Regions from separate parts of the Heyndrickxia sporothermodurans genome, predicted to be linked through region 1. Evidence: riboswitches for the same ligand, from Rfam matches in the RefSeq annotation. Region 1 holds a riboswitch; each other region holds the start of a gene.
What was found. Region 1 has a riboswitch for S-adenosylmethionine ahead of B5V89_RS01125 (O-acetylhomoserine aminocarboxypropyltransferase/cysteine synthase family protein). Riboswitches for the same ligand answer to the same signal wherever they lie in the genome.
Positions count from the first base shown of each region.

Region 2: linked by a shared signal. The riboswitch ahead of B5V89_RS20630 (SDR family oxidoreductase) and the one ahead of B5V89_RS01125 (O-acetylhomoserine aminocarboxypropyltransferase/cysteine synthase family protein) in region 1 are both predicted to bind S-adenosylmethionine.
Region 3: linked by a shared signal. The riboswitch ahead of ssuE (NADPH-dependent FMN reductase) and the one ahead of B5V89_RS01125 (O-acetylhomoserine aminocarboxypropyltransferase/cysteine synthase family protein) in region 1 are both predicted to bind S-adenosylmethionine.

Region 1 covers NZ_NAZB01000007.1:14,361-16,628, reverse strand. Annotated here, with positions in the region: gene B5V89_RS01130 (trans-sulfuration enzyme family protein) at 1-369, shown strand, start outside; SAM riboswitch class I at 643-756, shown strand; gene B5V89_RS01125 (O-acetylhomoserine aminocarboxypropyltransferase/cysteine synthase family protein) at 893-2,188, shown strand.
Region 2 covers NZ_NAZB01000038.1:40,167-42,434, forward strand. Annotated here, with positions in the region: gene B5V89_RS15175 (Na+/H+ antiporter NhaC family protein) at 1-905, opposite strand, end outside; gene B5V89_RS20630 (SDR family oxidoreductase) at 918-1,028, opposite strand; SAM riboswitch class I at 1,265-1,373, opposite strand; gene B5V89_RS15185 (arylamine N-acetyltransferase) at 1,681-2,268, shown strand, end outside.
Region 3 covers NZ_NAZB01000050.1:10,678-12,945, reverse strand. Annotated here, with positions in the region: gene B5V89_RS16710 (LLM class flavin-dependent oxidoreductase) at 1-786, opposite strand, end outside; gene ssuE (NADPH-dependent FMN reductase) at 807-1,361, opposite strand; SAM riboswitch class I at 1,444-1,547, opposite strand; gene B5V89_RS16700 (ABC transporter permease) at 1,660-2,268, opposite strand, start outside.

The DNA of each region.
Region 1 (2,268 bases):
ATGGAACGTCAATCCGCAAATGCGAAACAATTGGCAGACGCACTCTATCAAAATTCAAATATCAAAAAAGTCTATTATCCCACCGATCTTTCCAGTAAAGGAAATGGGGCAATTGTCACAATTGAATTAGCTGACACATGTGACATCCATCGATTCTTTTCATCGTTGGGCTGGGTGAAAATTGTACCTACGTTAGCCGGAGTTGAAACGACCGTATCCTATCCGTTAGGCACATCCCACCGAGCACTTTCACTCGAAGAACAGCAGAACATAGGAATCAACCAACAAGTTGTTCGTATTTCGATTGGAATTGAGGATGCTGAGGATATCATTAAGCAATTTGATGAAGCCATTAAAGCATCGGTTTAAATGATATCGCTTTTTCTGAAGGATTGTTACTTTTAACAAAGCGCAGAGTGGATTGGAGCGGAAGGAACCTGACTCCTGCGGGATATAGAGAAAAGGTCGAGACCCCACAGGCGCTAGCGCCGAGGAGGCTCGACTTCCTCCCCGCGGAAAGGAACGGTCACCGTCTATTCTTAGAAAAAATTTTTATAAAAAAAGGTTGACGAAGTAACAATTCGTCTACTATAATGCAAAACAAGAGCAATTTAAAATTTTCTAAAAAAACTAAATGAATCACTCTTATCGAGAGCGGCGGAGGGACTAGGCCCTTTGATGCCCGGCAACCTTCAAGCATTTTGCTTGAAAAGGTGCTAATTCCTACAGATCCTTTAAAGATCTGAAAGATAAGGGGAGGAACCTATTGATTAGCCCTCTTCTTATGAAGAGGGCTTTTTGCTTCCCTTCGTATATCCCACTTCAACGATCACACTTCAGGAATTTCTCGGCTCGCCTAGAGAAAAAATCAAAAACTTTGGAGGAATGTAAAATGACAAACGAACAATTTCAACCCGAAACATTATTACTACACGGAGGGCAAGAACCAGATCCAACAACAGGGTCACGTACAGTTCCTGTATATAAAACCACATCCTATGTATTTAAAGATACAGATCATGCACAAGGTTTATTTGCATTAGAACAGCAAGGATTCATTTATTCGCGAATCGGCAATCCAACTGTTGATGTGTTTGAACAGCGAATTGCCCTATTAGAAGGCGGAACTGCTGCTGTTGCATTGTCTTCAGGAATGGCTGCAATTGCTTTCTCCATTCTAAATATCGCTGGTGCAGGAGACGAAATCGTCGCTGCCGGAAATTTATACGGTGGAACATTTAATCTATTTTCTAATACCCTTCCGAAGTATGGAATTAACGTAAAATTCGTTGATGCAACAGACCCAGAAAATTTTAGAACCGCGATAACATCAAAAACAAAAGCAGTATTTGCTGAAATCATCGGTAACCCTAGCCTGCACGTTCTTGATGTAGAAGAAGTCGCGAAGGTTGCTCATGAAAATGGTGTTCCACTGATTATTGATAACACATTTGGTACTCCATACCTTTCAAACCCTATTAAATGGGGAGCAGATGTGGTCATCCATTCAGCTACAAAATGGATCGGCGGTCACGGAACAACGATTGGCGGTGTTGTAGTTGATGGTGGGAAATTCGACTGGAACAGTGACCGATTCCCGGATTTTAAAGAACCAGACCTAAGCTATCACGGTCTCCGTTATGGTGTTGATGTTCCACAAGCGGCGTTTGCAACAAAATTACGCGTACAAATTTTGCGAGATTTCGGTGCAAGTTTAAGTCCGGATAGTGCGTTCCTATTATTACAAGGTTTGGAAACATTACACTTGCGTGTACAAAAGCATGTTGAAAATGCGGGTAAAGTAGCACAATTTTTACAAAACCATCCTGCAGTTGCATGGGTTAATCATCCAAGTTTAGAAGAACATCCATCACATGAAAGAGCAGCTAAATACTTAAAAGGCGGCTTCGGATCGATTGTCAATTTCGGAATTAAAGGCGGCAGAGAAGCAGGGCGAAAAGTCATTGATAATATTCAATTATGGTCACACGTAGCGAATGTTGGAGATGCTAAATCTTTAATCATTCACCCAGCATCGACTACACATCAACAGTTAAGCGCCGAAGAATTAAAAGTTTCAGGTGTAACCGAAGAACTAATTCGCTTATCCGTCGGACTAGAAGCCGTTGAAGATCTCACAGCCGATCTGAACCAAGCCATTCTTAAAGCAACAAGTGTAACAGTTTAATCGAAGGTGTCAGGCACCGCATTTCCATAACTAGTAAATATGTGGTGCCGTTTATGATATGTATAAAATGCCTTCCCGAT
Region 2 (2,268 bases), on a different contig from region 1:
ATTTCCACTAAACCACCAATCAAAATTGCCACGATCGCAATGTCTTCCATACTCATGACGCCTTTTGCAACGGTTTGTAGAAATCCTAGAAAGTCATATGATCCATAAGCAATTCCGATGATTCCAGCAAAAATGGTTCCCCCCAGCAGTACAATTAAAACATTGACTCCGAGTAGAGCGGCGACTAAGACAGCTACATAAGGTAAAACTTTTACCAATTCATACGGATGATCGCCGGCAACACTTGCATGATTTCCAAGGGTGATGATTCCAAGAAGGATGGCTGTAACAATGGCACCAGGCAAAACGATAAAGAAATTCACTTTAAATTTATCCTTCATTTGTGTTTCTTGTGTTCGCACAGCAGCAATCGTTGTGTCTGAAATCATTGAAAGATTATCGCCAAACATCGCTCCGCCAACAACGGTGGCCATAGCTAATGCTGTAGGGATATCTGTTTGTGTGGCAATCCCCAACCCAATTGGCGCCAATGCGACAACGGTACCCATAGAAGTTCCCATCGAGGTAGAGATAAAGCAACCGATAATGAAAAGTCCCACCATTAATAAATTTGCAGGAAGCAAGGTTAATCCGAGATTGACCGTTGATTCAACCGCTCCCATTTCCTTGGCAACACCGGCAAAAGCTCCGGCTAAAACAAAGATGACACACATTAAAATAATATTTGAATGTCCAGCCCCTTTACAAAAGATATCAATCTTTTTAGTTAATGATTCCTTCCTGTTCATTAATAATGCGACTGTAGCCGCGATAATGACCGCCACACTTAAAGGCATTTTGGAAAAATCATTTGCAAGAACTCCCGTTCCGATAAAAAGAAGTACAAAAATTAATAATGGTAATAGTGCGAGAAGACTTCCTTTTTTTTCTTGTTGTTTTGTCACATTAATTCCTCCTTAGTTCATTGTCATTCCACCTGTTACGTTAATTCCTTGCCCGGTTATATAGTCGGAAAATGCTGATGCTAAAAAAACAACGACATTCGCAATATCCTGTACAATGACCACTTTTTCAGTTAAATCTAAACAATATATTTATTATTCTTATAAGAATAATTGGATATGATGATGGAATATTCCATGATTTTCTTCATTCCTTAAAAATAAAGGCTGTTTTCGTAAAGTTAGTTTTTTGAGAATGGACCGTTCCTTTCCGCTGCAGAAAAGCAACGACCTTTTAGAAAAGAACAAATAAAAGAGGCCACTCAATTTAAAAGAGGCCTCATCATACAAGAAATCGTCCTCTCTTATCTTTCAAAACAAGTGTTTTGCAGGATTTAGCACCGATTCATGATCATCATGAAAGGTTGCCGAGCTTCATAGGGCCAGTCCCTCCGCTACTCTTTATAAGAGATACAATATGAAATTAACGTTACATCTTATTTATTTAAATTACACAAATGCATGAGAAAAGTCAATTTAATTTTTTATAACAAAAAATTCCAGACATTGGCCGGATATAAAAGAGGGGATTCAATAAATAAAAAAGAATGAAACAAATTCCTTATTTCCTATGTCTATAAATATATAAAGAAATAAAAAATAGATTAATATTAAGTTTTTCTAACATACGATTCAATCATATTGCAGGATTTTTCACTTTTTGCGAGAATGAATAAAAGATATACTTTCTTAATGGCATAATGAAAGAGTGGTAAATGTGGAACAAACAATCGAGGACTATTTAAACTATTTAAAATTAGAAAAAGAAACTCCATCCTTAAATTATTTGCAGCGGTTGATACAACAACATTTATCACGAATTCCTTATGAAACCTTCAGTAAGTTTCATTATTTTCAGAAGCATTCAAACTATGTTCCTCCAATCGAGGTTTTTGTAGAAAACTTAAAGGAAAAGGGTTGGGGAGGAACATGCTATACATTAAACATGAATTTTTCTCGCCTATTATCCCAATTAGGCTTTACTTGTTCATTAGTAAGGGTAAACCCGGGCCATTTAGCCATTATGGTGACGCTTGATCAGAGGCAATATTATGTGGATGTTGGTTATGGCTCACCAATTATGAAGCCGGTTGAGCTAGAAGCAAAGAGAAAACATGTTTTACATGGTTTTGGTGAAGAAATTGCTTTTACCCAAAAAACGATGGATAAATTCGAAATTGATCGCCGTTCGAATGGGAAATCCTTCGTAAAAAAGGAAATTGAGTGGACGCCGTTATCTGAGACAGACATTATAGAAGATATTCAACAATCTTATGTTGATGATGATGCTAATACAACGATGAGA
Region 3 (2,268 bases), on a different contig from region 1:
AAAAGCTTGAACTGTCTTTTTCGTACTTTCCATTGTAGTTGCGCCAATGAAAACTAGCTCTGCATGCTTTGCCGCAAATTTTCTGCCTCTAGAAGATGCACCCGCTTGAAAGATAACAGGTGTTCTTTGAGGTGATGGTTCACATAAATGCGCACCTGGAACTTTATAATACGTACCCTCGTGTTCAATATCATGAACTTTACTCGGATTCGTATAGATCCCCTTCTCTTTATCTACAATAACGGCGTCATCCTCCCAACTCGCTTCCCATAATTTGTAGACAACATCCATATATTCATCAGCAATATCGTATCTATTATCATGACTAAGCTGTTTATCAAGGCCGATATTTAATGCAGCACTATTTAAATAGGAGGTAACAACATTCCAGCCGATACGCCCTTTCGTTAAATGATCTAAAGTAGAGATTCTCCTGGCAAACGTATATGGATGTTCGTAGCTTGTTGAAGCTGTTAATCCAAATCCTAGATGTTTTGTTACTTGAGCCATTATTGGAACGACAAATGCCGGATCGTTTACCGGTACTTGTGCACCTTGGCGAACTGCAGGATCCCTTGAGCCTTGATAAACATCATAAGTACCTAACACATCAGCTAAGAATATCGCATCAAAACAACCCTTTTCCAAGACCTGCGCAAGATGAGTCCAATATTCTGCATCTTTATAAGTAGAGGAGCGATCTTCTGGGTGTGACCATAAACCAGGGGATTGATGACCTGCACAATTCATATCAAAAGCATTCAAATAGATTCTTTTTTTTACCATTTTCAGACCTCCTAAATTTTTTACAAAGATTGCGCTGTAAATTGTTTGAGCTGTTTAATCGACTTAACAAATCCGTCAACCTGCTCAGATAATCGTTGAATCGACTCAATATGTGTCAGAGGATTTCGTTTATTGGATTTGTCAATAGCACTTTCTAAAATATAAATTCCTTGTAAAGGATTTCCCTTTAATGTTGTTATGAGTGGTTTTAATGCATAATCTAGAGCGAGTAAGTGCGCACCACTGCCTCCTACCATTACAGGAAAAACAGGTTTTCCCTTAAGTATTCTTTCAGGCAATAAATCAATTAATGTCTTTAATACACCTGTGTAGGATGCTTTATACACAGGTGATCCGATAATGACGCCATCTGCATTTATAATCGTTTGTGCCAAATGATTAATATCCGGACTGTCATAACGGCTATTTACTAAATCTAAAGGTGAGAAATCGACAACTGAAGCATACGAAACAGAAATCCCTTCTTTCTCTAATAAAAATTGAACATGTTTCAACACAAGATCTGTTTTGGACTTATCAGATGGGCTCCCACATAAAATTACTACTTTACTCATATCACTAACCTTCTTTCTTATAAAATTTTTCAAGCAAAAAGTCCCCTTTTCAAAAAGAAAAGAGGACTCCTCAATGCGTCATCTCTTATCTTCCAAGCGAATGCTTGCTGGAATTAGCACCTTTCTACCTAAGTAGAGGTTGCTGAAGCTTCTTCGGGCCAGTCCCTCGGCTTCTCTGGATAAGAATTATTTAATTGTATTAATAATAATATTTGAACATTTAATATGTCAAGATTAATTCTGACTTTTTTTATCTGAATTATAAGTCTTGTTGTTGGTCTACACCCTCTGTTCCATATTATGCAGCTTCCTTCATTTCTAATTTTACTTCTTTTTTCTTTTTCACAGGAGATAGGATTCGTTCCAGCCAGCCCATCAAAAAGTCTGCAGCAACTGCCATTAATGCAGTCGGAATCGCTCCAGCCAATATTATGGACGAACCGTTCGTTACATTCGTACCGCGGACAATAATATCACCTAGTCCACCTGCTCCGACAAATGTTCCGATTGTTGCAATCCCAATTGCGACAACTAGTGCGTTTCTGAGACCTGCCATAATAACGGATAATGAAAGTGGCAGCTCAACCATTCTTAGTATTTGAAATTTCGTCATCCCCATCGCTTTTCCGGACTCCAACAAGAATTGATCGACATTAACAATTCCTGTATAAGTGTTCTTTAAAATTGGCAAAAGTGAATATAGAAATAATGAAAGGACTACTGTATTTGTTCCTAACCCCATAACTAACATTAGGACCGATAACATCGCTAAGGCAGGAATCGTTTGGATAATATTTGCAAGTGAAATTACCCACGTACTAAGCCTGCGGTATCGCGCAATGATGATTCCAAACGGAATAGCAACAATCGCAGCAAAAATTACCCCGTATGCTGACATTAGAAAATG